DNA from 2 places in the Streptomyces spiramyceticus genome. Region 2 is predicted to be linked to the other one. Evidence: predicted binding sites of a transcription regulator. Region 2 holds the regulator's gene; the other holds the start of a gene.
The links. Region 2 encodes HrcA, which represses chaperone genes, less so after heat shock. Its sites were predicted from a motif close to TTNGCACTCNGNNNNNCNGAGTGCNAA; they were not measured.
Positions count from the first base shown of each region.

Region 1: groL (chaperonin GroEL) is a predicted target of HrcA. The motif match lies at 4,283-4,309, and genes of this name have one in related genera.

Region 1 is NZ_JARBAX010000001.1:2,858,535-2,874,273, forward strand. Features, by position in the region: gene PXH83_RS12735 (RNA-guided endonuclease InsQ/TnpB family protein) at 133-1,341, opposite strand; gene PXH83_RS12740 (hypothetical protein) at 1,411-1,644, opposite strand; gene PXH83_RS12745 (peptidylprolyl isomerase) at 1,935-2,432, shown strand; gene groL (chaperonin GroEL) at 2,536-4,158, opposite strand; gene PXH83_RS12755 (cold-shock protein) at 4,500-4,703, opposite strand; gene PXH83_RS12760 (MoaD/ThiS family protein) at 5,126-5,401, opposite strand; gene thrC (threonine synthase) at 5,398-6,714, opposite strand; SAM riboswitch class I at 6,732-6,859, opposite strand; gene PXH83_RS12770 (glucosyl-3-phosphoglycerate synthase) at 7,015-7,962, shown strand; gene PXH83_RS12775 (alpha,alpha-trehalose-phosphate synthase (UDP-forming)) at 8,034-9,440, shown strand; gene otsB (trehalose-phosphatase) at 9,697-10,542, opposite strand; gene PXH83_RS12785 (DUF3263 domain-containing protein) at 10,583-10,831, opposite strand; gene PXH83_RS12790 (ABC transporter substrate-binding protein) at 10,975-12,195, opposite strand; gene PXH83_RS12795 (ROK family protein) at 12,467-13,426, shown strand; gene nagA (N-acetylglucosamine-6-phosphate deacetylase) at 13,426-14,580, shown strand; gene PXH83_RS12805 (1-phosphofructokinase family hexose kinase) at 14,704-15,630, shown strand; gene PXH83_RS12810 (carbohydrate-binding protein) at 15,641-15,739, opposite strand, start outside.
Region 2 is NZ_JARBAX010000001.1:1,775,019-1,790,757, forward strand. Features, by position in the region: partial or broken gene PXH83_RS08105 (ATP-binding protein) at 1-31, opposite strand, end outside; gene PXH83_RS08110 (hypothetical protein) at 357-866, opposite strand; gene PXH83_RS08115 (16S rRNA (uracil(1498)-N(3))-methyltransferase) at 963-1,712, opposite strand; gene PXH83_RS08120 (nitronate monooxygenase) at 1,709-2,782, opposite strand; gene dnaJ (molecular chaperone DnaJ) at 2,849-3,982, opposite strand; gene hrcA (heat-inducible transcriptional repressor HrcA) at 3,983-4,999, opposite strand; gene PXH83_RS08135 (MBL fold metallo-hydrolase) at 5,185-5,907, shown strand; gene PXH83_RS08140 (DUF3097 domain-containing protein) at 5,962-6,777, shown strand; gene hemW (radical SAM family heme chaperone HemW) at 7,030-8,262, opposite strand; gene PXH83_RS08150 (SpoIIE family protein phosphatase) at 8,285-10,252, opposite strand; gene PXH83_RS08155 (AMP-dependent synthetase/ligase) at 10,464-12,353, opposite strand; gene lepA (translation elongation factor 4) at 12,566-14,437, opposite strand; gene rpsT (30S ribosomal protein S20) at 14,619-14,885, shown strand; gene holA (DNA polymerase III subunit delta) at 15,097-15,739, opposite strand, start outside.

The DNA of each region.
Region 1 (15,739 bases), 1.1 Mb from region 2:
CCTATCTGAATACTTTCGGTAGTGAAACCGGAAGTGTGCCCCCCGCTACCCCGGAGCTCAAGCCGCAAGCCCCGAGCCCTCCTTGGTGACTCCTCCCCCCAGATAAATCCGGCGGGCTTCTCCTGTCGGTGGCTAGGCCACGTCGGGAAGGACCAGCCCGGCCCTGAGTGCGACGTTCCAGGCGCCCACGCGGTCTGCGTGGTCGACGTGCTGGCATGAGGTGCACTGGAACTTTTCGCCGTCGCGGTTCTCGGCATCCACGTGCCCGCATTTGGGGCAGGTGCGCGAGGTGTTGCGGGGGTCCACCGGGATCAGTACACGACCGGCGCTTTCAGCCTTGTGCGCGAGGATGCCCAGGAACACCCCCCAACCCGCGTCAAGAATGTTGCGGTTCAGCCCGGATTTCGATGCGGCGCCGTTCGGCAGGAACGCGCCGGGCGTCTCGGGGTCGGGCTTCGGCTTGGGGGTGCGAACCATGTTCGCGATGCTCAGGCGCTCGTGACCTATCTGGTCGTAGTCGCGGACTATCGCAAGCGCGGTCTTGTGCGCGTGGTCGGTGCGCTGACGGCGCACCTTGCGGTGAAGCTTGGCAACCTTCTCCACCGCCCGGCGGTGCTTCGCCGTACGGTTCTCCCGCTTACGGCGCGGGAACGCCTTGAGTGCCCGTTGGGATTCGGCCAGGGCTTCGGCGTTGCGCTTGCCGTGCCGGGGGTTGGGGACGTGGGCGCCCTCACTGGTGGTCAGGAAGTGATTCACGCCCATGTCGATGCCGGTCACGGCGCCGGTTGCGGGCAGCGGTTCGCCGGGCACGTCGTCACAGGCGAGGATGACGTACCACTGCCGTCCCTCGCGCTTGACCGAGACGGTCTTGACGCGGCCCTTCACGGTCCGGTGTTGGTGCACGCGGACGTGCCCGACACCTTGTAGCCGGACGCGGGTGACAGGGGCGTGCGGGGTGGAGTCCCACCGGCAGCCGTCACCGTCCTTCGGGAAGTCCACGGTGTCGAACCAGTTCACTCCCCGAAATCGGGGGTATCCGGGCTTCTCACCGGCCTTCACGCGCCTAAAGAACGCCTGAAACGCCTTGTCCAGACGGCGCAAGGTGGCCTGCTGCGAGGAGAAAGACCAGCGGCCCTGACGCTCGGGGTCGAACGCCCGGATCTCCTTGAGCTGCGCGGACTGCTGTCCGTACTTGACGCTCGTCTTCGAAGCGTGCCGGTAGGCGTCGCGGCGTTCCTGTAACGCCCCGTTGTAGAGCGAGCAGTGATCCCGCAGCATCTCGGAAAGAGCCTGCGCCTGGCGGACGGTGGGGCGGAGGAGGAATCTGTACGCCCGGTGCACGGTCGGCTTCCTCCTTCTACTTCTTCGTCCAGGGGCGTTCCCACTGGGTCGTCGCCTCGGTCGGCGCGGTCAGCGCCCGCTTACGCTCCGCCCGCCGACCGGCACACTGCCGATACGGACACGCTCCGCCAGATCGACACGGGCGTGATGACCCAGGTGTCCACCGAGGAGCGTCAGGACCTTCTCATCCGCCGAACCCAGACGCAGCCGGTCACGGATACGCGCACCGGCAGGAGCCGCAACCGTGAACGGAGCGGCCAGCGTACGCAGTTCGCGCCTCTTCCTCCGTGCATCGAGTGCCACCAGCGGCCTCCTCCCCACTCGCCCACAGCGGACATAGCCACCCCCACAGGGAACAGCCCAGCAAGAACACAAGCCCCGCAACGCCGTACCGTTCACCCAAACGAGGTATCCGACGGCCAACAACGGCCTACAACCACATCAACAGCTGTCAACCCGTACGGCGCCACCGTCCCCCCGACCCCGTCAACATCACCCTCGACGCCCAGAAGCTCAAGGACTACGCCCACTAACGGCGCGGCGCCCCGGGGCCACGCCGTGCCCCGAGTGCCAGGGATGTCAGGATGGGGACCATGACAACCAAGGTCTACTTCGACATCACGATCAACGACGAGCCCGCCGGGCGGATCTCGTTCAACCTGTACGACGACGTGGTCCCCAAGACCACGGAGAACTTCCGCGCCCTCGCCACCGGCGAGAAGGGCTTCGGCTACGCCGGCTCGTCCTTCCACCGGGTCATCCCGGACTTCATGCTCCAGGGCGGCGACTTCACCCGCGGCGACGGCACAGGCGGCAAGAGCATCTACGGCGAGAAGTTCGCGGACGAGAACTTCCAGCTGAAGCACACCAAGCCGGGCCTGCTCTCGATGGCCAACGCCGGCAAGAACACCAACGGCTCGCAGTTCTTCATCACCACCATCGCGACCCCGTGGCTGGACGGCAAGCACGTCGTGTTCGGCGAGGTCGCCGACGAGGCCAGCATGAATCTGGTCAAGAAGATCGAGAGCTACGGCTCCCAGAGCGGCCGTACCAGCGCCAAGGTCACCATCTCCGACAGCGGCGTGCTCTAGCCGCACACCCGGTAACGAGTAACCAGTAACGCCCGAAGGCGGCACCCCCTCGCAGGGGTGCCGCCTTCGGTTGCGTGCGTAACAGGACTTACCGAGCCGGGGCTCAGAAGTCCATGTCACCGCCCGGCATGCCGCCGCCCGCAGGGGCACCGGCCTTCTCGGGCTTGTCGGCGATGACAGCCTCGGTGGTGAGGAACAGCGCCGCGATGGAGGCCGCGTTCTGCAGGGCAGAGCGCGTGACCTTCGCCGGGTCGATGATGCCCTCGGCGATCATGTCGACGTACTCGCCGGTCGCGGCGTTCAGGCCGTGGCCGAGCGGCAGGTTGCGCACCTTCTCGACGATGACGCCACCCTCAAGACCACCGTTGACGGCGATCTGCTTGAGCGGAGCCTCCAGCGCGAGCTTCACGGCGTTGGCGCCGGTCGCCTCGTCGCCCTGGAGCTCAAGCTTCTCGAAGACGGCCGTGGCCTGCAGCAGCGCCACGCCACCACCGGCGACGATGCCCTCTTCGACGGCCGCCTTCGCGTTGCGAACGGCGTCCTCGATGCGGTGCTTGCGCTCCTTGAGCTCGACCTCCGTGGCGGCACCGGCCTTGATGACGGCCACGCCGCCGGCCAGCTTCGCCAGGCGCTCCTGGAGCTTCTCGCGGTCGTAGTCCGAGTCGGAGTTCTCGATCTCGGCACGGATCTGGTTGACGCGACCCTGAACCTGGTCGCTCTCACCCGCACCGTCGACGATCGTGGTCTCGTCCTTGGTGATGACGACCTTGCGCGCACGGCCGAGCAGGTCGAGACCGGCGTTCTCCAGCTTGAGGCCGACCTCCTCGGAGATGACGGTGCCACCGGTGAGGATGGCGATGTCGCCGAGCATGGCCTTGCGGCGGTCACCGAAGCCCGGAGCCTTGACGGCGACGGACTTGAAGGTGCCACGGATCTTGTTGACGACGAGCGTGGACAGCGCCTCGCCCTCGACGTCCTCCGCGATGATCAGCAGCGGCTTGCCCGACTGCATGACCTTCTCCAGCAGCGGAAGGAGGTCCTTCACGTTGGAGATCTTGGAGTTGACGATCAGGATGTACGGGTCGTCGAGCGACGACTCCATGCGCTCCATGTCGGTGGCGAAGTACGCCGAGATGTAGCCCTTGTCGAAGCGCATGCCCTCGGTGAGCTCAAGCTCCAGACCGAAGGTCTGCGACTCCTCGACGGTGATGACGCCTTCCTTGCCGACCTTGTCCATCGCCTCGGCGATGAGCTCGCCGATCTGGGTGTCGGCGGCGGAGATGGAGGCGGTCGAAGCGATCTGCTCCTTGGTCTCCACGTCCTTGGCCTGCTCAAGCAGAGCGGCGGAGACGGCCTCGACGGCCTTCTCGATGCCACGCTTGAGGGCCATCGGGTTGGCGCCGGCGGCGACGTTGCGCAGGCCCTCGCGGACCAGTGCCTGGGCGAGGACAGTCGCGGTCGTCGTGCCGTCACCGGCTACGTCGTCGGTCTTCTTCGCGACTTCCTTGACCAGCTCGGCGCCGATCTTCTCGTACGGGTCCTCGAGCTCGATCTCCTTGGCGATGGAAACACCATCGTTGGTGATCGTGGGGGCGCCCCACTTCTTCTCGAGGACGACGTTGCGGCCCTTGGGGCCGAGGGTGACCTTGACGGCGTCGGCGAGCTGGTTCATCCCGCGCTCGAGACCGCGCCGTGCCTCCTCGTCGAACGCGATGATCTTGGCCATGTGAAGTGGTCCTCCCGGACTGGGGTGGATAGCGACGGACTGCGTGGCGCCCGCGACGGACGGCCTGCGTGCCTGCGTGGTTCCTTGCCCCACCCGGCCTGCGGGCCTCGCCGACCCAGTCCTTCTGTCACTCTCACTGGGAGAGTGCTAACGCCAATGATTAGCACTCGACCCCTGCGAGTGCAAGGCCGTCCCAGCGGGACACGCGCGCCGTCGCCGCACCCGGGCACGCCCGGTGACGCACACGGCACGTACAAGGCACGCATGAAGGGCCCGTACCCGACCGGGTACAGGCCCTTCATACGTGAGTGCGTCGGTGGCCGATCGCGCCGCGCCGAAAGTCAGACGGCGAGCTTGACCATGTCCGCCTGCGGACCCTTCTGGCCCTGCGAGATCTCGAATTCGACTCGCTGACCCTCTTCAAGGGTGCGGTACCCGTCCATCTGGATCGCGCTGTAGTGGACGAAAACATCCGCACCACCGTCGACCGCGATGAAGCCGTACCCCTTCTCCGCGTTGAACCACTTGACGGTGCCCTGAGCCATGCCTAACTCCCCTATTACTGGCCCTTGCACAGGACCGCACTTCGCGGACCCGGGTCAGACCTGCACCCCAACCAGCCCTCCGACAGGAGAGGGTGTGCGCCGGAACGCGTCGACCGCGGCTGAATGTATCTGCCCAACTGCCCTCTGCAACAGGTCAATCGGACGAGAATTCTGGGCGCGGGGGAATGCGCGAATACGAAAAATTCCCCGGATTCCAGGGCAAGTCGGGCCGGACAAAGCGCGCATGAGCGGCAATTGGCTCGCAGACTTTGGCTGCTTCTTGACGTGCGCGGACGCATTCTCATATGCGTGGGGCACAAGCAGTGGAGGGGACTGCCCCAACTGTACCGCGCTCAACCATGCAGAATTGCCCCCTCCGCTTCTATCGCGGAGAGGGCAATTGCAGTGACTTTAAGCGTCGGTCAGCCGCCTGCGACGGCCGGAATGATCGAAACACCGGCGCCGTCCGGAGTGGGCGTGTCGAGCCCCTCCTCGAAGCGCACGTCGTTGTCGTTGACGTACACATTCACGAAGCGGCGCAGCTTGCCCTGGTCGTCCAGAACGCGGGCCGCGATGCCCGTGTGGTTCTTCTCCAGGTCGGCGATGACCTCGGCGAGGGTCGCGCCCTCGGCCGTCACCTCGGCCGCGCTGTTCGTGTACGTACGGAGAATCGTGGGGATGCGGACGTTGACGCTCATGCGAGGCCAGCCTCTCGGAAAGAGTCCAGGTTGGGGCGGATGACGGCGGACTGGCCCGTGGTCGGGGCAACCGCCTCAAGAGTCTTCAGGCCGTCGCCCGTGTTGAGCACGACGGTGGTGAGCGTCGGATCCAGCAGCCCGGCCTCGATGAGCTTCTTCGTCACGCCGACGGTCACGCCGCCCGCGGTCTCCGCGAAGATGCCCTCGGTCTCGGCCAGCAGCTTGATCGCGTCCACGACCTGCTCGTCGTTGACGTCCTCGACCGCGCCGCCCGTGCGGCGGGCGATGTCCAGGACGTACGGGCCGTCGGCCGGGTTGCCGATCGCGAGCGACTTGGCGATCGTGTTCGGCTTCTGCGGCCGTACGACGTCGTGCCCGGCCTTGAACGCGGTCGACACCGGCGAGCAGCCCTCCGCCTGGGCGCCGAAGATCTTGTACGGCTTGTCCTCGACCAGGCCGAGCGCGACGAGCTCCTTCAGCCCCTTGTCGATTTTCGTGAGCTGCGAGCCCGAGGCGATCGGGATGACGATCTGGTCCGGCAGCTGCCAGCCGAGCTGCTCGCAGATCTCGTACGCCAGGGTCTTGGAGCCCTCGCCGTAGTACGGGCGCAGGTTGACGTTGACGAAGCCCCAGCCCTCGCCCGCCGGGTCGCCGATGAGCTCCGAGCAGAAGCGGTTGACGTCGTCGTAATTGCCCTCGATGCCGACCAGGTCGCCACCGTAGACGGAGGCCATGACGACCTTGCCCTGCTCCAGGTCGTGCGGGATGAACACGCAGGAACGGAAACCGGCCCGAGCGGCGGCGGCGCCGACCGCGCCGGCCAGGTTGCCGGTGGAGGAGCAGGAGAGGGTGGTGAAACCGAACGCGCGGGCGGCCTCGACGGCGATGGCGACGACACGGTCCTTGAAGGAGTGCGTCGGGTTGCCGGAGTCGTCCTTGACGTACAGGCCGCCGGTGACGCCCAGCTCGCGGGCGAGGTTGTCGGCCTTGACCAGCTTGGTGAAGCCGGGGTTCAGGCTCGGCTTCGACGCCACGTCGGCGGGGACGGGAAGCAGCGGGGCGTAACGCCAGATGTTGTCCGGACCGGCCTCGATCTGCTTGCGCAGCGCGTCGGCGTCGCCGAGGGGGAGGTCGTATGCGACTTCGAGCGGACCGAAACAGGAAGAACACGCGAAGATCGGACCGAGTTCGAATCGCTCTCCGCACTCGCGGCAGGAAAGCGCGGTGGCGGGGCCCAGGTCTACGGGCAGGGAATTCGTGGCGCTTGCGTCGGCGTTTGCGTTCGCGTCGGTTTCAGCAGTCTGCACAGCCATGGTGGCGAGGCCCTTTCTCCTCATCTTCCCCACGACGCATTTCGCCGTGAGACGGAATTGGCACCGTCCCCACCGTTACCTCGCGGTCGGCGGAATGGTTGCCGGGACTTCAACGGGCCGTTCCCTCTGTCCCTCTGGATGAGCGCTATGGCATCGGAGCTGGGACCCGATGCATTTGTTCCACGCGACCACCCCGACATGCGACGGTGATCCGCGTTGTTCAAGACTGTAACCGAAGGCCCGGACGCTTGAGATAGTCGTCCGCACCGCGAGATGGATCATACGGAGTAGGAGAGGCGCGTGCTGGAAGAGGTGGAGCGCTGGCTGGACCGTCGGTCCTGGTCCGCGGCCGACCGCCCGCTCGACCGGCTGATCTCGGCCAAGGCGGCCGGGCGCGGCACCACCGTCAGTGTCGTGCTGCCCGCCCTCGACGAAGAGGCGACGGTCGGCGAGATCGTCACAGTGATACGCCGCGAGCTGATGGAGGCCGTACCGCTGGTCGACGAGCTGGTAGTGATCGACTCCGGCTCGAAGGACCGTACAGCGCAGGTCGCGGCGGCAGCGGGCGCGCGGGTCGTGCACCGCGACGACATACTGCCGCGCATTCCGGCCGCGCCCGGCAAGGGTGAGGTGCTGTGGCGCTCACTCCTGGTGACGACCGGTGACATCGTCTGCTTCGTCGACGCGGACCTGAAGGACTTCTCCGCCTCGTTCGTCTCGGGCATCGTCGGGCCGCTGCTCACGGATCCCGATGTGCAGTTCGTGAAGGCGATGTACGACCGCCCGCTCGGCGCGGCCGCAGGTCAGGGCGGCCGGGTGACCGAGCTGGTGGCCAGGCCGCTGCTCAATCTGCACTGGCCGCAGCTGGCCGGGTTCGTCCAGCCCCTGGGCGGCGAGTACGCGGCGCGTCGCTCGCTCCTGGAGCGGCTGCCCTTCCCCGTCGGTTACGGAGTGGAGCTGGCCCTGCTGATCGACTCGCTCCACACGGTGGGCCTGGACGCGCTGGCCCAGGTCGATGTCGGCGTACGCAGGCACCGCCACCAGGACGGCCAGGCGCTCGGCCGGATGGCCGCCGCGATATACCGGACGGCTCAACTGCGCCTGTCGCGCGGCCACTTGGTGCGTCCTTCGCTGACCCAGTTCGAGCGGGGCGACGAGGGGTTCGTACCGCGTACGCATGTGGTGGACACGGAGGAGCGGCCGCCGATGCGCGAGATCGAGGAGTACGAGGAGCGCCGCGCGGCGTGAAGGAGACGGTCGTCGGCGAGGTCCGGCCGTACGCACGTTTGAGGGGTTACAGGAAGGGCTAGGTTCGCCACATGGTTTCCGAGGTTTCCTCCGAGCACGCTGCCCAGATTCTCGTCGCTTCCAATCGCGGCCCGGTGACGTACACGCTCGCCGGGGACGGCTCGCTGGCCGCCAGGCGCGGCGGGGGCGGCCTCGTCTCGGGCCTGTCGGCGATCGGCCAGGGCGCCGAGTCGCTGTGGGTGTGCGCGGCGCTCGGGGACGGCGACCGGGAGGCGGTACGGCGCGGGGTCGGAGAGCCGGGCGTACGGATGCTCGCCATCGACGCCGGTGTGCACGCGGACGCGTACAACGGCATCGCGAACTCGGTGCTGTGGTTCGTCCACCACCTGCTCTACCAGACGCCGCTGGAGCCGGTCTTCGACGCGGAGTTCCGGCGCCAGTGGGCGGCGTACGAGACGTACAACCGCGCCTTCGCCGGGGCGCTGGCGGCGGAGGCGGCGCCGGGGGCCGCCGTGCTGGTGCAGGACTACCACCTGTGCCTGGTGCCCGGCATGCTGCGCGAGCTGCGCCCCGACCTCAGGATCGGCCACTTCTCGCACACGCCGTGGGCGCCTGTGGACTACTTCCGCCTGCTTCCCGACGACATCGCGCGTCAGCTGGTGCGCGGTCTGCTGGGCGCGGACAGGGTGGCGTTCCTGACCCGGCGCTGGGCGGACGCTTTTGGGGCGTGCGCGGTGGATGTGCTGGGGGCCGGGGCCCTGGACGGGACGGCGGTCGGGGTGCACGGGCTCGGCGCGGACGGGGACTTCCTGCGGGAGCGGGCGCATCGGCCGGACGTGGACGAGTGCCTGGTGCGGCTGCGCGAGCGGGTCGGGGCCGGGCGGAAGACGATCGTCCGTGTTGACCGTACGGAACTCTCCAAGAACATCGTGCGCGGACTGCTCGCGTACCGGCGGCTGCTCGCGGACCGGCCGGAGTGGCGCGGGCAGGTGGTGCACATCGCCTTCGCGTACCCGTCGCGGCAGGACCTGGCGGTGTACCGCGACTACACGGCGGCCGTACGGACCCTGGCGGAGGAGATCAACTCCGCGTACGGGACGGCTGATTGGCAGCCGGTGCTGCTGGAGCTGGACGATGATTTCGCCCGGTCGCTGGCGGCGTACCGGATGGCCGATGTGGCGCTGGTCAACCCGATCAGGGACGGCATGAACCTCGTCGCGAAGGAGGTGCCGGTCGTCTCCGACGAGGGGTGCGCGCTGGTGCTGTCGCGGGAGGCGGGGGCGTACGAGGAGCTCGGCGACGACGCGATCGTCGTCAACCCGTACGACGTGACGGCGACGGCGGAGGCGCTGCACGAGGCGCTGACGATGGCGCCGGAGGAACGGGCGGCACGAACGAAGCGGCTGGCCGCGGCGGCGACGGCGCTGCCTCCGGCGGCGTGGTTCCTGGACCAGTTGAACGCGCTGGTTTCGGATTAGGGCGACGGGCGCGGGCGGGGTGCGGTGCGGGTTGCCTGCGGCGCAGTTCCCCTACCCGCCCCTTTCCCGAAACGTGGGGGCAAGCCCCCAGACCCCCGGACGAAGTCTGGGGAGTGCCCTCAAACGCCGACGGGCTGAAAGTTGCCGTAAATTCAGCCCCTCCGGCGCTTGAGGAACGGGGTCTGGGGCGGAGCCCCAGGTCGGGAAGGGGCGGGGTGGGGAAAGCGCCGCAGGCAACCCGCACCGCACCCGTGCCCTAACCCGACGCCAGCGCCGCCAGCAGCCGGACCACTCCCACCGGACCCTCCACCACCAAATCCGCCCGCTCCGCGAGCTCCCGCACCTCGCTGCCGCTGCACACCAGCAGCCCCGGCACGCCCTCTGTGCGCAGCTTCTCCACCGCCGAGAACGCCGCCATGTCGCCGAGGTCGTCGCCCGCGTACAGGACACAGCCCGCGTCGACCTCCCGTACGTACTCGGCCAGCGCCAGGCCCTTGTCCATGCCGGGTGGGCGCAACTCCAGTACCAGGCGGCCGGGTTCGACGATCAGGCCGTGGCGGGCGGCCAGCTCGGCCAGCGGGGCGCGCAGCGCTTCGAAGGCCGCCTGCGGGTCGGCGGCGCGGCGCGTGTGCACGGCGACGGCCTGGCCCTTCTCCTCTATCCAGGAGCCTCGCCAGGCACCGATGCCGTCGAGGAAGCCGGGGAGTTCGGCGCGGGCCGCCTGCACGCCGGGGTGCGGGGCGGGGGCGTGGACCGTGCCGCTGACGGCGTCCCAGCGCTCGGCGCCGTAATGGCCGAGGACGACCAGGTGTTCGAGGCCGGGGACTCCGGCGAAGCCGCCGTAGCGGACGGCGACGCCCGCCGGGCGGCCCGTGATCACGGCGACCGATCCGACGCGCGGCGCGAGCGCCGAGAGCGCGGGTACGGCGCCGGGGTGGGCGCGGGACTGCTCGGGGTCGGGGACGATCTCGGCAAGCGTGCCGTCGAAGTCGAGTGCGACGACCGCCCGTTCCGGCGCCGCCAGCAGCGCGGCCAGGCCGTCGCGGCCGGCCTGCGTGACAGGCGTGAAGTCGCTCGGCAGGGGGTGCGGTTGACTGCCCATGCCCAGACCCTACCGGCGTACGGCGCCCCCGGCACGGGGGTCAGCGACGCTCGCGGCGGGCTTCTCGCACGCGGCGGAGGCGGTTGACCGTAACGGGGTCGTGGGCGAGTGCGCGCGGGTCGTCGAGGAGGGCGTTGAGGAGCTGGTAGTAGCGGGTCGGCGAGATGCCGAGCTGCTCGCGTACGGCACGCTCCTTGGCGCCGGGACCGGACCAGGACCGGCGCTCGACGGCGAGAACGGCACGGTCCCGGTCGGAGAGCTCGGGACTGTGCGCGTCGTCGTCAGGCATACGGGCAGTGTAGGACGGCGTAAGTCCCGCTGATGGTTCTAGGGCGTGTCCGGCGGATCATGCCTGGGCCGCGGGGCTTGGCACGCACATCTGCGCTGATATAGCGCCGCACCCTGAAGCCGGCCTGATCCGCCGGACACGCCCTAGTCCGCGTTCTCGGTCGCCGCAGCCTCGCGCCCGATCGCTCCCAGCGTGCTCGCCGGGTTGCCGTTCGGCCCCACCGTCCCGCCGATCTGAAGCTTGATGTTCTCGCTGACCTTCGCCCAGGACGTCTTGCCCACCGGATAGAGCGTCGACTCGGGCAGCGCCTCAAGGAACGGCCACAGGTCCTTGTTGGCGGGGTCCTCGCCCATCCGCTCGGAGGCGGAGACGGTGACCGGCAGCAGGTCGTACTGGTCGGCGAAGTCGAGGACGTTCTCGTCGCTGTAGGCGAAGTCGAGGAACGCGCCGATCTCCTTGCGGTGGCCGTTCTGCTTGAAGCCCATCATCCAGTCGGCCACGCCCATCGCGGACTTGGCCTTCCCGTCGGGGCCGGGCAGCGGGACCATGCCGACCTTCACGCCGTTCTTCTCGGCCTGCTGCATGAGGGAGGGGTGGCCGTTGAGCATGCCGACCTCGCCCTCGGCGAACGCCGTGAAGGCGGGCTGGCGGTTGAGCTTGCCGGGCGCGACGGGGCCCGTCAGGTTCTCGGCGACGAGGTTGTTCTTCAGCCAGTCGAACGTCTTGATGTTCTGCTCGGAGTCGATGGTGTACGTACCGACCGAGTCGGTGTAACCGCCGCCGCCGCTGAGTATCCACATCATGGTCTCGGCCTGCGCCTCCTCGCCTCCCAGCGGCAGCGCGAACGGGTACTTCACGCCGCGCTGCTTGAGCGTCCTGGCCGCGCTCTCGATGCCGGCCCACGTCTTGGGGGGCTTGAGGCCTGCCTGGGTGAAGAGCGACTCGTTGTAGAAGAGCAGCCGGGTGCTGGCCACGAACGGGATGCCGTACTGCACCCGGTTGACCTCGCCCGCGTCGGCGAGCGGCGCGAGGAGATTGGCCTGTACGGGGATGGAGAGCAGGCTGTCGGCCGAGTAGAGCTTGTCCTGGGCCGCGTAGTCGGCGTACGCGCCGATCTGGGCGATGTCGGGGGCCTTGCCGGCCGCGACCATCTCGGCGACCTTGCGGTCGACGTCTTTCCAGTCGTAGATCTGTACGTCGACCTTGATGTTCTTGTTCTTGGCCTCGAAGGCGGTGGCGACGCCGTCCCAGTACTGCTTGGTGCTGTCGCCGCCTTCCAGGTCGTAGTCCGCCGCAACGAAGGTGAGGGTGATGTCACCCTCGTCCGAGCTGCTGCTTCCGCATCCGGCCAGCGCCACTGTCATACCCAGTGCGGCCACTGTCGCGGTCAAACCCAAGAAGCGCCGGTGCACAGCTCTTTCCCACCCTCATTCGTTGTCCCAGACGACCCCCGTGACGCCCGACATGTCTACGAGCAGCAATTTTCACCTACTGATCACATGAGGTCTACACCACTCCGGTCTCACTTCCGCAACACCTTCCCTCCCCCTCCCGTTCCCGGTCCTGTTCCCTCTTCCGCCACACAAGAGCGAAGTGGACTAGACCTTTCGCGGGTCGACGCGCGAGACTGTTCTTGTGAAACACGTCATCGCCCTCGATGTGGGCGGCACCGGGATGAAGGCCGCGCTCGTCGGGGCGGACGGCACACTGCTGCACGAGGCACGCCGGGCCACCGGCCGTGAGCGGGGGCCCGACGCCGTCGTCGAGTCCATCGCCGGCTTCGCCGCCGAGCTCCGCGCGTACGGCGAGGAGCGGTACGGCGAGAGCGCCTCCGCCGCCGGCGTCGCCGTCCCCGGCATCGTCGACGCCGAGAACGGCATCGCCGTCTACGCCGCCAACCTCGGCTGGCACGACGTACCCATGCGCGATCTGCTGAGCCGCAGGCTGCACGGCGTGCCCGTCGCCCTCGGCCACGACGTCCGTACGGGCGGCCTCGCCGAGGGCCGTATCGGCGCCGGCAGGGGCGCGGACCGGTTCCTGTTCGTACCGCTGGGGACCGGGATCGCCGGGGCCATCGGGATCGACGGGAAGATCGAGGCCGGTGCCCACGGGTGCGCCGGCGAGATCGGGCACATCGTCGTACGCCCTGGCGGCCCTCCGTGCGGCTGCGGCCAGCGCGGCTGCCTGGAACGCCTCGCCTCCGCCTCCGCCGTGTCCGCCGCCTGGGCAGCCGCGTCCGGCGACGCGGACGCCGACGCCGCCGACTGCGCCAAGGCCGTCGAGTCCGGGGACTCGCGGGCCCAGGACGTGTGGCGGGAGGCCGTCGGCGCGCTCGCCGACGGGCTCGTCACCGCGCTCACCCTGCTGGACCCCCGCACTCTGATCATCGGTGGCGGTCTCGCCGAGGCGGGGGAAACCTTGTTCACACCACTGAGGGCCGCCGTCGCGGAACGCGTCACGTTCCAGAAACTGCCCGAGATCGTTCCGGCGGCCCTCGGGGACACCGCCGGATGCCTGGGCGCGGGGCTGCTCGCCTGGGATCTTCTCGCCACGGAATCCACGGAATCCACGGAATCCCAGGAGGTATCCGCCTGATGGCCGGACGCGCTGCAACCAAGGTTCTCTCCGGTGCCCGGGTGGTGCTGCCGACCGGGACCGTCGAGAACGGGCGGGTCATCGTCGACGGCGGCCGCATCGCCGGAGCCGCACCGGCCGACGCCCCGGCGCTCGACCTCTCCGGCCACTGGATCGTGCCCGGCTTCGTCGACATGCACGTACACGGCGGCGGCGGCGCTTCCTTCACCTCCGGGACCGCCGAGGACGTACTCACGGGTGTACGCACCCACCGCGAGCACGGCACCACGACCATCACGGGGTCGCTGGTGACCGGCGAGATGGACGTACTCGCCAGGCAGGCCGCGCTGCTCTCCGAGCTCGTCGAGCAGGGCGACCTGGCGGGCATCCACTTCGAGGGCCCGTTCATCTCGCCCTGCCGCAAGGGCGCGCACAGCGAGGACCTGCTGCGCGACCCCGACCCGGCGGAGGTCCGCAAGCTGATCGACGCGGCGCACGGCACGGCGAAGATGGTCACCCTCGCCACCGAACTGCCCGGCGGCATCGAGTCCGTACGACTGCTTGCCGAGCACGGAGTCGTCGCCGCGATCGGCCACACGGACGCGACGTACGAGCAGACCGTCGAGGCCATCGAAGCGGGCGCGACCGTCGCCACCCACCTCTACAACGCGATGCCGGCGCTCGGCCACCGCACTCCGGGCCCGATCGCCGCACTGCTCGAAGACGAGCGGGTCACGGTCGAGCTGATCAACGACGGCACCCATCTGCACCCCGCCGCGCTGGAGCTGGCGTACCACCGCGCGGGCGCGGCCAGGGTCGCGTTCATCACGGACGCGATGGACGCGGCGGGCTTCGGCGACGGCACGTACCTCCTCGGCCCCCTTGAGGTGGAGGTGAAGGACGGGGTCGCGCGCCTCGCCGAGGGCGGTTCGATCGCCGGGTCCACGCTCACGCTCGACACGGCCTTCAAGCGTGCGGTGACGATCGACCGGCTGCCCGTCGAGGACGTCGTACGTTCCATCTCGGCCAATCCGGCCCGCCTGCTCGGCGTCGACGACAGGGTCGGATCGCTGGAGCCCGGCAAGGACGCGGACCTGGTGGTGCTGGACGCGGAGTTCACGCTGAAAGGCGTGATGCGCAAGGGCGAATGGGTGATTGAACCGCAAGGGGCTTGATTTTGGACGGCGGTTGGCCCTGAGCGCTGGGCCAACCGCTTTTTCTTTGGCATGATCACCCCGAAGAGAAGGCCAGCAAACGCTTTCTACGGATGCCGAACCGACCGCCGACGGGGGCCTTGAGTGATCCTGACGGTCACGCTGAACACCGCACTCGACATCACGTACCGCGTCCCGGCCCTGACCCCGCACGCCTCGCACCGCGTCACCGACGTCGCCGAACGCCCCGGCGGCAAAGGCCTGAACGTCGCCCGCGTACTGGCGGCCCTGGGCCACGACACGGTAGTGACGGGCTTCGCGGGCGGCCCGGCAGGTGCCGTACTTCGCGACCTCCTGGCACCCCTCGCCCCCGTCGACGCACTCGTCCCGGTCGCCGGAACGACCCGCCGCACCATCGCCGTGGTCGACGACACGACCGGCGACACCACGCAGCTCAACGAGCCCGGCCCGGCCGTCACCCCCGAGGAGTGGGCAGCGTTCCTCGCCTCGTACGGGAAGCTCCTCCGCGACGCCGAAGCGGTGGCCCTCTGCGGCAGCCTGCCCCCGGGCATCCACGTCGGGGCGTACGCCGAACTCGTCCGGCACGCCCGAGCCGCCGGCGTTCCCGTACTCCTCGACACCAGCGGCGAACCCCTGCGCCGGGGCATCGCCGCCCGCCCCGACCTCGTCAAGCCCAACGCCGACGAACTCGCCCAGCTCACCGGCTCCCGCGAGCCCCTGCGCGCCACCCACGACGCCCGCCGCCGGGGCGCGCACGCCGTGGTCGCCTCGCTGGGCGCGGACGGCATGCTCGCCGCGACGGCCGAAGGCATGTGGCAGGCGACCCCGCCGACCCGCATGAAGGGCAACCCGACCGGCGCGGGCGACTCGGCAGTGGCCGGAATCCTCTCCGGCCTGGTCGAACAACTCCCCTGGCCGCAGCGCCTCGCAAGGGCGGTCGCACTCTCGGCGGCGACGGTGGCGGCACCGGCGGCGGGCGAGTTCGACCCGGGGACGTACGAAGACCTACTGCCCAGGGTCGAAGTCACCGCGCACGCGACGGCGGCGTAAAATCGTCAGCTCACTTGTGGCCGGCGATGAGTTCCAGCCGGTCGAGGTTCGCCTCGCACTGGTCGCCGTCACCGCACGAAATCACGACCGTGTTCTCGCCCTCGGTGAG
Region 2 (15,739 bases):
GCCAGTCGAAGTCGGGGGTGGGAGGGGGACTTGTCGGGCATGGCGACATGCCTACCTCTGATCTTGGCCAGTGCCCCTGCCTTCAGGCGGGGGGTGTAGGCCATCCTCGAACCCGAGCCGCGAAGCGGCGAGTTTGCACTATGATCTGCCCTGGCATCAGCGATAACCAAGCTGACACCAACCGCAGTACGGCCGCCGGATCGGCGGTTGCAGGACGTGGAGCCTTAGCCGTTGGGCAGGCTGTGAAGCGTCAACCACCCAGCGGGCCGCACTTTGGCCCGACTGGGATTCTGCCCCGTTCACGGGGCAGAGGAGATCAAGAAGCGCCCAACGCCCGCTGCCCACCGGCCCGTCGGTCACTTGCCGGGCGGACCGGCGGTGACGGTGGTTGTCACGGTGACGGTCACGGTCGGGCGGTCCGGGGAGCTGGTGGTCGGCGACGCGGCGTTGCAGTTGCCGAGGACGTCGGCCTGGAAGACGGTCCTGCCCGCCACCTTGGCGGTCAGGTCACCGCGCACGCACCGCCCGTCCCGCTCGTCGGTCACCTTCCCGTCGATGCGGATGTCCTTGCCGTCCTTTGTCTCGCCCTCGCAGGTGACGGTCGCGAAGTCGGTAGCGGAGGGCGTCGACTTGGCTGTGCCCTTGCCGCGCTCCTCACCGACCGTCGACGTGCAGCTCATCCACTGCACGTCGACGCCGGCGCGCTCCAGGGCACGCGTGCCGGTCTGGTCGGTGGTCATGGCCACGGCCACCGAACTCAGCCCGTCGGCTCCTGGTTCGCAGGCCGAGACGCCGACGGCTGACGCAGCGGCGATGCCGAGTGCTGCGAGGGTGCGCCGGTTCCGGAGTCGCGTCAGTGCCTGCATGGGCGGCAGCCTGCCACCGGGCCCCGGGCCGGAACAGACGACTTGCGGCCACGTTGGGGTGCAGGAACCCCACGGGCCGAAGCTGCCGTAAAGAGGTCAGGACCAGCGGCCCGTGCGCCCCAGCAGCAGCGCCGCCGCCGCCGTCCCCGCAGTCGACGTACGCAGCACCGTGCTCCCCAGCCGGTACGGCCTCGCCCCCGCCTCCGCGAACACCGCCAACTCCTCCGGAGACACGCCTCCTTCGGGCCCGACGACCAGCACGATCGACCCCTCTGCGGGCAGCGGCACAGTGGCCAGCGCCCCGCTGTCGCAGTCCCGGTCCTCATGAAGCACGGCCGCGAAATCCGCAGTGGCGAGAAGTGCGCCAACCTGCTTCGTGCTCATCGCGTCCGCGACCTCCGGAAACCGCACCCGGCGCGACTGCTTGCCCGCCTCGCGCGCCGTCGCACGCCACTTGGCGAGCGACTTGAGGCCCCGGTCGCCCCGCCACTGCGTGATGCAGCGCGACGCCTGCCACGGCACGATCGCGTCGACGCCGGTCTCCGTCATGGTCTCGACGGCGACTTCGCCCCTGTCGCCCTTCGGGAGGGCCTGGACGACGGTGATACGGGGGGTGGGTTCGGGCTCCTCGGAGATTGCGTCCATCTGGACCACCAGGCGGTCCTTGCCCTCCGTCTCCCGTACGACACAGTCCGCCCAGCGCCCGAGACCGTCCGTCAGCACGACGGCCTCGCCCGCGTGCAGCCGCTTCACGGATACGGCGTGCCGCCCCTCCGGGCCGTCCAGCACGAACCGTCCCCCCGGCCCGGCCGCCAGCTTGTCGACCATGAAAACCGGCGCCGTCATGATCCTGCTCCCAGTGCCAGCGTGGCCCGCGCGGCGTCGATTTCGGCGGCCAGGACCTCGACCAGCTGCCCGGCGGGCATCTCGCGCGCCAGCCGGTGCCCCTGGCCCGCCCACAGCGCCATGCCCTGCGCGTCGCCCGACTTGGCGGCGGCCTTGCGCAGGCCGGCGGTGATGTGGTGCACCTGGGGGTAGGCGGCGGGGGCATACGGGCCGTGCTCGCGCATGAAGCGGTTGACGAGGCCTCGGGCGGGGCGGCCGGAGAAGGCCCGGGTGAGCTCCGTACGTACGAACAGCGGGTTCGTCATGGCCTGCTTGTGCAGTGCGTTCGCGCCCGACTCGGGACAGACCAGGAACGACGTACCGAGCTGCGCCGCCTCGGCGCCCAGCGCCAGTACCGCCGCGATCTGCGCGCCGCGCATCAGGCCGCCCGCCGCGACGATCGGCAGCTGTACGGTCTCGCGGACCTGCGTGACGAGGGCCAGCAGGCCGATGCCGCTGCCGTCGCTCTTGGGGTCGTCGCGGTGCGTGCCCTGGTGGCCGCCCGCCTCGATGCCCTGTACGCACACGGCGTCGGCGCCGCTCCACTGCGCGGCCTGGGCCTCCTCGGGCGAGGTGACCGTCACGATCGTGACAGTGCCGGCTTTCGCGAAGGCGTCCAGGACGGAGCGAGTGGGGCAGCCGAAGGTGAAGGAGACGACGGGGACGGGGTCGTCGATGAGGATGGCCAGCTTGGCCTCGTAGCCGTCGTCGGCGCCGTTGTCCGGCTCACCGAGGGGAGTCTGGTACCAGTCGGCCTCGCCGGCGAGCTGGTGCCGGTAGACCTCGATGGAGGCGGGGTCGGCGTTGCCGGGCTGCGGCATGAAGAGATTGACGCCGAAGGGACGGCTCGTCAGCCCCCGCAGCTGCTTGATCTCCTCGTACATGCCGTCCGCGGTTTTGTACCCGGCGGCAAGAAAGCCGAGACCACCGGCCTCGGAGACGGCGGCAACGAGCTGCGGACAGGAGGCACCGCCCGCCATGGGGGCCTGCACGATCGGATAACGGCAGAGATCGGTCAGTGCGGAGGACATGAACGCATAGTTTCATGCCCTCCGCACTGCGCCGAATCCAGCCTTCCGCACGGGAGGGCGGCGGGCTCAGCGCCCGTTGAAGGCGTCCTTCAGGCGCGAGAACAGACCCTGCTGTCCCGGCTGGAACTGACCCGTGGGCCGTTCCTCCCCGCGCAGCTTCGCGAGCTGGCGCAGCAGGTCCTCCTGCTGCGGGTCCATCTTCGACGGGGTCAGCACCTCGACGTGCACGATCAGGTCGCCGCGGCCGCCGCCCCGCAGGTGCGTGATGCCGCGCCCGTGCAGCGGGATCGACTGGCCGGACTGCGTGCCCGGTCGTACGTCGATCTCCTCCACCCCGTCGAGCGTCTCCAGCGGGCATTTCGTGCCCAGCGCCGCCGCCGTCATGGGGATCGTCACTGTGCAGTGCAGATCGTCGCCGCGCCGCTGGAACACCGCGTGCGGCAGCTCGTGGATCTCGACGTACAGGTCACCGGCGGGGCCGCCGCCCGGGCCGACCTCGCCCTCGCCCGCGAGCTGGATCCGTGTGCCGTTGTCGACACCGGCGGGGATCTTGACCGTGAGCGTGCGACGCGACCGTACGCGGCCGTCGCCGGCGCACTCCGGGCACGGGGTCGGCACGACCGTGCCGAAGCCCTGGCACTGGGGGCAGGGCCGCGAGGTCATGACCTGGCCCAGGAAGGACCGGGTGACCTGCGAGACCTCGCCGCGACCGCGGCACATGTCGCAGGTCTGGGCCGAGGTACCCGGCGCCGCGCCCTCACCGGAACAGGTCGTACACACCACAGCGGTGTCGACCTGGATGTCCTTCGTCGTGCCGAAGGCCGCCTCGTTGAGGTCGATCTCCAGCCGGATCATCGCGTCCTGGCCGCGCCGCGTACGCGACCTCGGCCCACGCTGGGACGCCGTACCGAAGAAGGCGTCCATGATGTCCGAGAAGTTCCCGAAGCCGCCCTGGCCGAAGCCGCCGGCTCCGGCGCCCGCCTGCGAGAGGGGGTCGCCGCCGAGGTCGTAGACCTGCTTCTTCTGCGGGTCCGACAACACCTCGTACGCGGCGTTGATCTCCTTGAAGCGCTCTTGCGTCTTGGGATCGGGATTCACGTCCGGGTGGAGCTCACGCGCCAACCGCCGGAATGCCTTCTTGATCTCGTCCTGAGAAGCGTCGCGGCGCACGCCGAGTACGGCGTAGTAGTCCGTGGCCACTTACGACTCCGCCAGGATCTGTCCGACGTAACGTGCCACTGCGCGTACCGCTCCCATCGTTCCGGGGTAGTCCATGCGGGTCGGTCCGACCACGCCGAGTTTCGCGACTGCTTCGTCGCCCGAACCGTAGCCGACTGCGACGACGGACGTGGAGCTCAGCCCTTCATGGGCGTTCTCGTGCCCGATTCGTACGGTCATGCCCGAGTCCTTGGCCTCACCGAGCAGCTTGAGGAGCACGACCTGCTCCTCCAGCGCCTCCAGCACCGGCCGGATGGTGAGGGGAAAATCATGCCCGAAGCGAGTGAGATTGGCGGTGCCGCCGATCATCAGCCGCTCCTCGGTCTCCTCGACCAGGGTCTCCATGAGGGAGGCGAGCACCGTCGTGACGGTTGCCCTGTCCTCCGTCTCGAAGGATTCGGGGAGGTCCTGCACCAGTTGCGGTACGTCCGCGAAGCGGCGGCCCACGACCCGGCTGTTGAGCCGCGCCCGAAGGTCCGCGAGGGACGTCTCGCCGAACGGCGCCGGGCAGTCGATCATGCGCTGCTCGACCCGGCCGGTGTCCGTGATGAGTACGAGCATCACCCGGGCAGGAGCGAGCGAAAGCAGCTCCACGTGCCGCACCGTCGACCGCGTGAGCGACGGGTACTGCACGACGGCGACCTGCCGGGTCAGCTGCGCGAGCAGCCGGACCGTACGGGCCACGACGTCGTCGAGGTCGACCGCTCCGTCCATGAAGTTCTGGATGGGGCGGCGCTCGGGCGACGACAGGGGCTTGACGCCCGCGAGCCTGTCGACGAACAGGCGGTAGCCCTTGTCCGTCGGGATGCGCCCGGCGCTCGTATGCGGCTGGGCGATGAAGCCTTCGTCCTCCAGGGCCGCCATGTCGTTGCGGACGGTGGCCGGGGAGACGCCGAGCTTGTGCCGCTCTGTGAGCGCCTTGGAGCCGACGGGCTCCTCGGTGCCCACGTAGTCCTGGACGATGGCGCGAAGCACCTCGAGTCTGCGTTCGCTGAGCATCGCGCACACCTCCAGCTGTTGTTCGTCGGTGCCGGCTTTGGCACTCGCCTCGTGGGAGTGCCAGCAAACCCCCGGCCCAGTGTACGGCGGGGAGGTGGGCCCCTAGCAAGGGCGGCCGGTCACGTTATGGCGCGACGGCGCTGTTCAGCGGGCGAGGGGCCCTGGGTTGGGTCTAGCGTCGCGGTATGGACGTCAGTTGGGAAGAGGCAGGCTGGGAGCGGCTCGCCCCGGGGGTCGGCCGGCGGCGTTTGCCCGTGTGGGACGCGACGACCGGCCTCGTCGCCGGGTCCGGCGGAGCCCTTCTGATCGACACGGGTTCGACGCTTCGCGAGGGCGCGGAACTGCGCGGTGAGGCAGAGCGGCTGCTGGGCCGGAGAGTGACGCATATCGCCCTCACCCACCCCCACTTCGATCATGTGCTGGGGACGGCGGCGTTCGCGGGGACCGAGGTGTACGGGGCGGTCGGTGTCGACGAGGTGCTGAGGCGGAGCCGGGACGAGCTGCGGCACGACGCGATGCGGCACGGCGTCGACCGGGTGGCGGCCGCGGAGGCCGTGGACGTACTGGTCGTGCCGCACCACAAGGTCTCCGGCGAGTGGACGCTGGACCTCGGCGGCGGCCGCCAGGTGCTGTTGGCGAACGTCGGCCCCGGCCACAGCGGCCACGACCTGGTGGTCCTGGTGCCGGGCACCCCCGAGGTCGTCTTCTGCGGCGACCTGGTGGAGGAGTCGGGCACCCCGCAGGCGGGCCCGGACGCGCACCCGTCGAGCTGGCCGGGGGCACTGGACCGCCTGCTGTCGCTGGGCGGCGAGGACGCGGTGTACGTACCGGGGCACGGGGCGGTGGTGGACGCGGCGTATGTCCGCGCGCAGCGGGACGAGTTGGCGGCGCGCTTCGGCGTCTCGTGAGACGGACGGTGAGACGGACGGTACGGGACTGTCGTCGGCACTATCGTCGGCCGAATGCGCAGCAGACAGTACGGGCCCGATCTGACGCCCCCCTGGAAGAAGACCGCCGCCGCTCCTGAGGTCCCCGCCGAACCGGATCTGGTCGTGGAGGAGGTCACGACAGGCTTCTGCGGTGCGGTGATCCGCTGCGAGGCGGGGACGGTGACCCTGGAGGACCGCTTCGGCAAGCACCGGGTGTTCCTGCTGACCCCGCGCGGCTTCCTGCTGGAGGGCAGGGTCGTCACGCTGGTACGCCCCACTGCGCCCCCCGCGCGGACCGCGACGCGCACGGCGTCGGGCTCGCTCGCCGTACCGGGGGCGAGGGCGAGGGTCGCGCGCGCCGGCCGCATCTACGTCGAAGGGCGCCACGACGCGGAGCTGGTGGAGCGCGTCTGGGGCGACGACCTCCGCATCGAGGGCGTGGTCGTCGAGTACCTGGAGGGCATCGACGACCTCCCCGCGATCGTCGCGGACTTCGCCCCGGCCGCGGAGGCCCGCCTGGGCATCCTGGTCGACCACCTGGTCCCGGGCTCGAAGGAGTCCCGCATCGCGGCACAGGTGACGGGCGCGGACGTCCTGGTGGTCGGCCACCCCTATATCGACGTCTGGGAGGCGGTGAAACCGTCGTCGGTGGGAATCCCCGGGTGGCCGAAGGTCCCGCACGGCGAGGACTGGAAGACGGGGGTGTGCCGGGCGCTGGGCTGGCCGGAGAACACGGGGGCGGCGTGGCAGCGGATCCTGTCGCGGGTCCGCTCGTACAAGGACGTGGAGCCGGCGCTGCTGGGCCGAGTGGAAGAGCTGATCGACTTCGTAACGGCCCCCGGCACCTGACCCTGGGGCCAGGGCAGTCTCTTCCCCCACCCCGCCCCTTGCCGCTGTGACACTTTGCGGCTGCCGCCGCGTGGTGGCTCCGCCCCAGGACATGCCCGAAGGGCGTCCGGGGGTCTGGGGGCTTGCCCCCAGTTTCGGGAAGAATGGGGTCTCCCCTGCTCGAACGAAGTTGAGAGCTTGGGGAAGGGTAGGGGAACTGCGCCGCAGGCAACCCGCACGGCACAGCGCCCCGCACCCCTCAGCCACTCGGCCTCAATCCACCAGGTCCCGAACCACCGCATCCGCCAACAGCCGCCCCCGCAGCGTCAGCACCGCCCGCCCCGCCGCGTAAGGAGCACTCGCCATGAGCCCGTCCCTTACCGCGCGCTCCGCCGCGCCCCGCCCCGCAGGGGCCAGCAAGGACAGCGGGCAGCCGTCGCGGAGCCGCAGCTCCAGCAGGATGCGCTCCACGCGCCGATCCTCCGCAGCGAGCACCTCCCGCCCCGCGCCCGGCGACCGCCCCTCCCCCAGCGCCTGCGCGTACGCACCGGGGTGCTTGACGTTCCACCACCGCACCCCGCCCACATGGCTGTGGGCGCCAGGGCCCGCGCCCCACCAGTCCGCCCCGCGCCAGTACAGCTCGTTGTGCAGGCACCGCGCAGCGTCCGAGGTGGCCCAGTTCGACACCTCGTACCACTCAAAACCAGCCCCGGACAGCGCGGACTCCGTCATCAGGTACCGATCGGCGTGTACGTCGTCGTCCGTCATCGGCACCTCGCCCCGCCGGATCCGCCGCGCCAGCTGCGTCCCCTCCTCCACGATCAGCGCGTACGCACTGACGTGGTCGGGACCGGCCCCGATCGCCGCGTCCAGCGACGCCTGCCAGTCCGCGTCGCTCTCGCCCGGCGTGCCGTAGATCAGGTCAAGATTCACGTACTCGAAGCCAGCCGCCCGCGCCTCCGCGACGCACGCCTCCGGCCGGCCCGGCGTATGCGTACGGTCCAGAATCTTCAGGACGTGCTGCTTCGCGCTCTGCATCCCGAACGAGACCCGGTTGAAGCCACCGGCCCTCAGCTCCGCCAGATACGCCGGATTGACCGACTCCGGATTCGCCTCCGTGGTGATCTCCGCGTCCTCGGCCAGCCCGAACTCGTCCCGGATCGCCCCCAGCATCCGTACGAGATCGCCCGCAGCGAGCAGCGTCGGCGTACCGCCGCCCACGAACACGGTCCGTACCGGACGGGGGTCGTCGCCCAGTACCTTGCGGGCCAGCCGCACCTCCTCCACCAGCGTGTCGGCGTAGTTGTCGCGCGAGGCCAGCGCACCGCCCGAGCCACGCAGTTCGGTCGCTGTGTAGGTGTTGAAGTCGCAGTAACCGCAGCGCGTCGCGCAGTACGGAACGTGCAGGTAGAAGCCGAGCGGTCGCTCCCCCGCACCGGTCAGGGCGTGCGGCGGAAGCGCCCCGTCTTCGGGCATGGGCTCACCATCGGGCAGTACGGAAGGCATACCCCTATTGTCACAGCCGCCGTCAAAGCGCCTGGAGGACCAGCAGCGCCACGTCGTCGTCGGGCGGCACCGGCGAGAAATCGTGCACCTCGCGCATGATCCGCTCGGCGACCCCCTGTGCGCTGAGCCCGACGCACCGCCCGAGCGCCGAGGCAAGCCCGTCCGCGTCGTCGAACATGCGCCGTCCGGAGCGCCGCTCGGTCACGCCGTCGGTGACGCACAGCAGGGTGTCGCCCGTCCGCAGGACGAAGCTCTGACTCTCGTACGTGACGTCCTCGACGACGCCGAGCAGCATCTGCGAGGCGGCGGCGGGCTGCACGCTCCCGTCGGGCCGCAGGACGAGCGGCAGCGGATGCCCGGCGCAGGCCAGCGTGCAGCGCACACCGCCGCCTTCCTCCTCGGCCAGCGGCACCAACTCGCCGTACAGGATCGACAGGAACCGCGGCTGAGTGGCCTCCAGCACCGCACCTGTCCCCGTGCCGGTCCCCACTCCTGCCCCGGACCCCGCTCCGGCCACCCCCGCAGCCCCGCCCCCGGCGCCCGCCGCCGCCATCCTCGCCGTGGCTTCCGCCGCCTCGACCGCGTCGTCGAGGAGCAGCCGGTTGAGCCGGTCGAGGACTACGCCGACCCCACGGCCCTCGCGGGCGAGCAGCCGCAGCCAGGGCCTGACGAGGCCGGTGACGACCGCGGCCTCCGGCCCGTTGCCCTGTACGTCGCCGAGCGTGAAGGACCAGCTGCCGCTCGCGCCGGGGAACACGTCGTAGAAGTCGCCGCCCGCGACGCCCTGCCCCCGCGGCTCGTACACCAGGGCCTTCGCGACGCCCGGGATGTCCGCCATCTGTCCCGGCAGGAGCGCCCGCTGGAGGACGCGGCTGATGGTGGCCTGACGGGTGTACTGGCGGGCGGCGGCGACGGCGAGAGCCACGCGGCGTACGAAGTCCTCGATCAGGCCGGTCACTTCGTCGGGCATCCGCATCAGCCCGGAGCGCCCCAGCATCAGCGTCCCGAGTCCCCGCCCGCCCGCGATCAGCCGGTAGGCGACCGCCGCACCGTCGCCGCCGCCCGGCTCGTCCCCGCCGGGCCACGGCACCGGGACAGGGCCGCCGCGCGCGGTCTCCAGCAGGCGGGGCGGCTCCTTCTCGACGCGCCTGCGCAGTTCCTCCATGCAGCTCTCCCGCTGGTGCCAGACGCGGGCGAGCCGGGGCGCGGCCCCCTCTTCCTCCAGCCACACCGCGCACCAGTCCGCGAGCCTGGGCACCAGCAGCTGTCCGGCGAGGGCGGCGACCATGTCCTCGTCGAACTGCCCGGTGAGCAGGTCGGACGCCTCGGCGAGGAAGGACAGCGCCCCGCGGTTGATCCAGTCGCTGTCGTACTCCCGCGCCGTCCGCCCCGGTACGGGCGCCAGGATCTCGGCGGCGCGCAGCCCGCGCTGGAGCGCCTGGTCGGCTCCTTCGGCGGGCACCGGCAGCGCTCCCGGCGGCCTGCCCTCGATGGAGAGCCGGGCCCAGACGGTCTTGAGGCCGGGGCGGTAGGTGACGCCCCAGCAGTCGGCGAGGGCGGCGACGAGGTGCAGGCCGCGGCCGAATTCGTGGCCGCCGGGGGTGAGCGAGCCCGCCGGTTCGTTCCGTACGACGCGGGCCGGGTGGTGGTCGGAGACTTCGAGCACCAGGGCCGCCGGGTCGTCGTCCCGCGCCTCCTCCAGGTGGCACACCAGCTCGACATTGGTGCCCGCGTGGACGACGGCGTTGGTGACCAGTTCGTTGACGAGGACCACCGCGTCGTCCGCGAGGCGGTCGGTGAAGCCGTCGGCGGGCGGCAGTCCGAGCCCGGTCCAGTCGGCGAGGGCGGCCCGGACGAACCGCCGGGCGGCTGCGGCCGCGAGCGGGTTGCCGGGCAGGCTGGTGCAGGCCGCGGCCCGTGGGTCGGGCAGGCTGTCGGGCAGGTGCGTCGAGCGGTGAGTACTCTCCCGCTGCCTCGGAATGGACCTCACAGTGCGGCTCCCGGCCGGTCTCTCATTTACGCCGCTGATGACACGGACAGAGTGACAGACTGGTCTCGCCCATAAGCACCGAGTCACCAAAATGGGCCGTAAATGAGCGATGCGGGCGGGGTCACAGTGACCCCGCCCGCATCGACTCCCGCGTGTCCGGCCGGATGCGGCCGGTTCTCGCCGGTGCCCGCTGCTTCCGGCTCGTTCCCGCTCAGTTCTCGCGCGAACCCGCGTACATCTCCTCGATCAGGTTCTTGTACTCGCGCTCGACGACCGGCCTCTTGAGCTTGAGGCTGGGCGTCAGCTCGCCGTGCTCGATGTCCAGGTCACGCGGCAGCAGCCGGAACTTCTTGATGGTCTGCCAGCGCTGCAGCCCCTCGTTGAGCCGCTTCACATAGCCCTCGATGAGCTGCTCGGTCTGCTTGGCGGACACCACTTCGGCGTACGACTTGCCCTCCAGGCCGTTGTCCTTGGCCCAGCCGAGGATCGTCGGCTCGTCGAGTGCGATCAGGGCGGTGCAGAAGTTCCGGTCGGCGCCGTGCACCAGGATGTTGGAGACGAACGGGCACACCGCCTTGAACTGGCCCTCGACCTCGGCCGGTGCGATGTACTTGCCGCCCGACGTCTTGATCAGGTCCTTCTTGCGGTCGGTGATCCTCAGGTAGCCGTCCGCGGACAGCTCGCCGATGTCCCCGGTGTGCAGCCAGCCGTCCGACTCCAGCACTTCGGCGGTCTTCTCGGGCAGCCCGTGGTAGCCCTCCATGATGCCGGGGCCGCGCAGCAGGATCTCGCCGTCGTCGGCGATGCGCACCTCGGTGCCGGGCAGCGGCTTGCCGACCGTGCCGGTGCGGTAGGCCTCGCCGGGGTTCACGAAGGAGGCGGCGCTGGACTCGGTGAGCCCGTAACCCTCCAGGATGTGGATCCCGGCGCCGGAGAAGAAGAAGCCGATGTCGGGCGCGAGGGCCGCCGAGCCCGACACGCAGGCCCGCAGGCGGCCGCCGAAGGCCTCGCGGATCTTGGCGTAGACGAGGGTGTCGGCGACCTTGTGCTTGGCGGAGAGGGCGAAGGGCGCGGAGGCCCTGCCCGTACGCCGGAAGTTGTCCTGCGTGACCTTGGCGTACTCGCGGGCGACCTCCGCCGCCCACTGGAAGATCTTGTACTTGGCGCCGCCGCCGGCCCGTGCCTTGGCCGCGACCCCGTTGTATACCTTTTCGAAGATCCGCGGCACGGCGGCCATGTACGTCGGCTGGACCACCGGCAGGTTCTCGATGATCTTGTCGACCCGGCCGTCCACGGCGGTGACGTGCCCGGCCTCGATCTGCCCGGAGGTCAGCACCTTGCCGAAGACGTGCGCAAGCGGCAGCCAGAGGTACTGCACGTCCGTCGAGGTGATCAGGCCGGTCCCCACCGTGGCCCTCGCCATGTACGACCAGCAGTCGTGCGGCAGCCGTACGCCCTTGGGGCGCCCGGTGGTGCCCGAGGTGTAGATCAGCGTCGCGAGCTGGTCGGCTCTGATCGCGTCCACCCGCTCGTTGACGGCCTGCGGGTGCTTCTCCAGGTGCGCCGCCCCGCGCTCCTCCAGTTCGGCGAGCGAGAGGACCCAGCCTTCGGGGTCGTCCTCGGCAGGCTCGACGCCCGCGGGATCGATGACCACGACATGGGTGAGGTTCGGCAGGTCGGCCCGCCGCTCGCGGGCCTTGGCGAGCTGCTCCGCGTCCTCCGCGATCAGGACCCGGCTCTCGGAGTCGGCGAGAATGTACGCCGACTCCTCGGCGTTGGTGGACGGGTAGACCGTCGTCGTGGCCGCGCCGGCGCACATCACGCCGAGGTCGGCGAGGATCCACTCGACGCGGGTGCTGGAGGCGAGGGCGATCCGCTCCTGGGGCTGGACGCCGAGGTCGATGAGCCCGGCGGCGATGGCGTAGACCCGCTCGGCGGCCTGGCCCCAGCTCAGTGACTTCCAGGTGTCGGGGCCCTGCCCCGAAGCGGCCGGTACGGGGTACCGATAGGCCTCGCCATCGGGCGTGGCAGCCACGCGCTCAATGAAAAGATTCGCCACCGAGGGTGGCCGGTTCTCGATCAAGGTCTGTGTGTCGCTCACGACGTCCTCCGGGCCTGCGGCTGCTGCACGACTGGCTGGTATTTAACTGGCGAGTAACCTCCGAGTCAGAGTAAAGCGCTGGGGGCCGGGGCGTAAGAGGCTGCGGCACGCGGCTTGATAACGGAACGGAACCGCCGCGTCCGTATACGCGAAAAGCGCCCGTCCGGGGTATGGAGGGCGCTTTTGCGTAAATCTTGGCGCAAACCTGGGGGCTACTTCTTGCCCTTGCCGCCGCCGGACTCGTCGCTGGACAGCACCGCGATGAAGGCCTCCTGCGGGACCTCCACGCTGCCGACCATCTTCATCCGCTTCTTGCCTTCCTTCTGCTTCTCCAGCAGCTTCCGCTTACGGGAGATGTCACCGCCGTAACACTTGGCGAGGACGTCCTTGCGGATGGCGCGGATCGTCTCGCGGGCGATGACCCGGGAGCCGATGGCCGCCTGGATGGGGATCTCGAAGGCCTGTCGCGGGATGAGCTCGCGCAGCTTGGCGACGAGCCGTACGCCGTACGCGTACGCCGCGTCCTTGTGCGTGACGGCGGAGAAGGCGTCGACCCGGTCGCCGTGCAGCAGGATGTCGACCTTGACGAGGGATGCTGCCTGCTCACCGGTGGGCTCGTAGTCCAGGGAGGCGTAACCGCGCGTCTTGGACTTCAACTGGTCGAAGAAGTCGAAGACGATCTCCGCGAGGGGGAGGGTGTAGCGGATCTCGACGCGGTCCTCGGAGAGGTAGTCCATGCCAAGGAGCGTGCCGCGGCGGGTCTGACAGAGCTCCATGATGGCGCCGATGAACTCGCTGGGGGCGAGGATCGTGGCCCGTACGACCGGCTCGTACACGTCCGAGATCTTGCCCTCGGGGAACTCGCTCGGGTTGGTGACCGTGTGCTCGCTGCGGTCCTCCATGACGACGCGGTACACCACGTTGGGCGCGGTGGCGATCAGGTCGAGCCCGAACTCGCGCTCCAGGCGCTCGCGGATCACGTCGAGGTGCAGAAGGCCGAGGAAGCCGACGCGGAAGCCGAAGCCCAGCGCGGCGGAGGTCTCCGGCTCGTACACGAGGGCGGCGTCGTTGAGCTGGAGCTTGTCGAGGGCCTCGCGCAGGTCGGGGTACTCGGAGCCGTCCAGCGGATACAGACCGGAGAAGACCATCGGCTTCGGGTCCTTGTAACCGCCGAGGGCTTCGGTGGCGCCCTTGTGCAGGGAGGTGATCGTGTCACCGACCTTGGACTGCCGGACGTCCTTCACGCCGGTGATGATGTAGCCGACCTCACCGACGCCGATGCCGTCGGAGGGCGTCATCTCGGGAGAGGAGACGCCGATCTCGAGGAGCTCGTGGGTCGCGTTGGTGGACATCATCCGGATGCGCTCGCGCTTGTTGAGCCCTCCGTCGATGACACGTACGTAGGTGACGACACCGCGGTACGAGTCGTAGACCGAGTCGAAGATCATCGCGCGGGCGGGGGCGTCGGCGTTCCCGACCGGAGCCGGTACGTCCTTGACGACCCGGTCGAGGAGCGCGTCCACGCCGAGGCCGGTCTTCGCCGAGACCTTGAGTACGTCCTCGGGCTGGCAGCCGATGAGGTTCGCCAGCTCCTCGGAGAACTTCTCCGGCTGGGCGGCCGGCAGGTCGATCTTGTTGAGGACGGGAACGATCGTGAGGTTGTTCTCCATCGCCAGGTACAGGTTGGCCAGGGTCTGCGCCTCGATGCCCTGCGCGGCGTCGACCAGGAGGACCGTGCCTTCGCAGGCGGCGAGCGAACGCGAGACCTCGTACGTGAAGTCCACGTGGCCAGGGGTGTCGATCATGTTCAGGATGTGGGTCTTCGCCACGTCCGGGCCCTCGGTGGGCGCCCAGGGCAGACGTACCGCCTGGGACTTGATCGTGATGCCGCGCTCGCGCTCGATGTCCATACGGTCGAGGTACTGGGCGCGCATCTGCCGCTGGTCGACCACACCGGTCAGCTGGAGCATCCGGTCGGCAAGCGTGGACTTGCCGTGGTCGATGTGCGCGATGATGCAGAAATTGCGGATCAGCGCCGGGTCGGTACGGCTCGGCTCGGGCACGTTGGTAGGAGTCGCGGGCACGCAGGGTCTCGTCTCGGGGCGATGATGGATCGATACGTAGGTTCCATGGTCCCACGGACGGGGGGCGGTGCTCGGTTTGGGCCGCCTGGTGGGCCGCTGGTACTCTGAGCAGCTGTGTCTCGTAGCCCTCTAAGCAGCGATGCACTCATCGAAGATCCAACGAACCTGTAAAGGCTCTTTCGTGGCGAACATCAAGTCCCAGATCAAGCGCAACAAGACGAACGAGAAGGCGCGCCTGCGCAACAAGGCCGTCAAGTCTGCGCTCAAGACCTCGATCCGCAAGGCCCGCGAGGCTGTCACTGCGGGTGACCTCGAGAAGGCCACTGTGGCCGTCCGCGAGGCTTCGCAGAAGCTCGACAAGGCAGTCTCCAAGGGTGTCATCCACAAGAACGCTGCCGCCAACAAGAAGTCGGCGCTGGCTCACAAGGTTGCCTCCCTGCAGGGCTGAGCATTCTCTTGACTGATCGCCGGTAAGGACCAAGCGGGCCCTCTCATCCGCTCCCGACCGGCACCTCGCGCCGCACGCGGCCTGCGTTCGCCACGCGGGTGCGGCGCACAGAGCAGCTTTCACAGGCTTCACGCAAAGGCCCCGGTCTTCCGCCCTTCCCCAGGACGGTGACCGGGGCCTTTGTGCTGCCCGCTTACCGGTTACGAGCGGCTTACCGGTTACGGGCGGCGCGGGCGACCGCGACCACGGCCTTCTCCAGTGCGTACTCCGGGTCGTCGCCGCCGCCCTTGACGCCGGCGTCGGCCTCGGCGACGGCCCGCAGGGCCACGGCCACCCCGTCCGGTGTCCAGCCGCGCATCTGCTGTCGTACGCGGTCGATCTTCCACGGCGGCATGCCGAGCTCACGCGCGAGGTCGGCGGGGCGGCCGCCACGGGCCGAGGACAGCTTGCCGATGGCCCGTACGCCCTGGGCGAGGGCGCTCGTGATCAGGACGGGTGCCACGCCGGTGGACAGCGACCAGCGCAGGGCTTCGAGCGCCTCGGCCGCCCGGCCCTCCACCGCGCGGTCGGCGACCGTAAAGCTGGAGGCTTCGGCGCGGCCCGTGTAGTACCGCCGGACGACGGCCTCGTCGATCGTCCCTTCGACGTCGGCGACGAGCTGCGCGACGGCGCTGGCCAGCTCGCGCAGGTCACTGCCGATGGAGTCGACCAGGGCCTGGCCCGCCTCGGGGGTCGCGGAGCGGCCGAGGGCGCGGAATTCCGACCGTACGAACGACAGGCGCTCGGCGGGCTTGGTGGTCTTTGGGCAGGCGACCTCGCGGGCCCCGGCCTTGCGGGCGGCGTCCAGCAGGCCC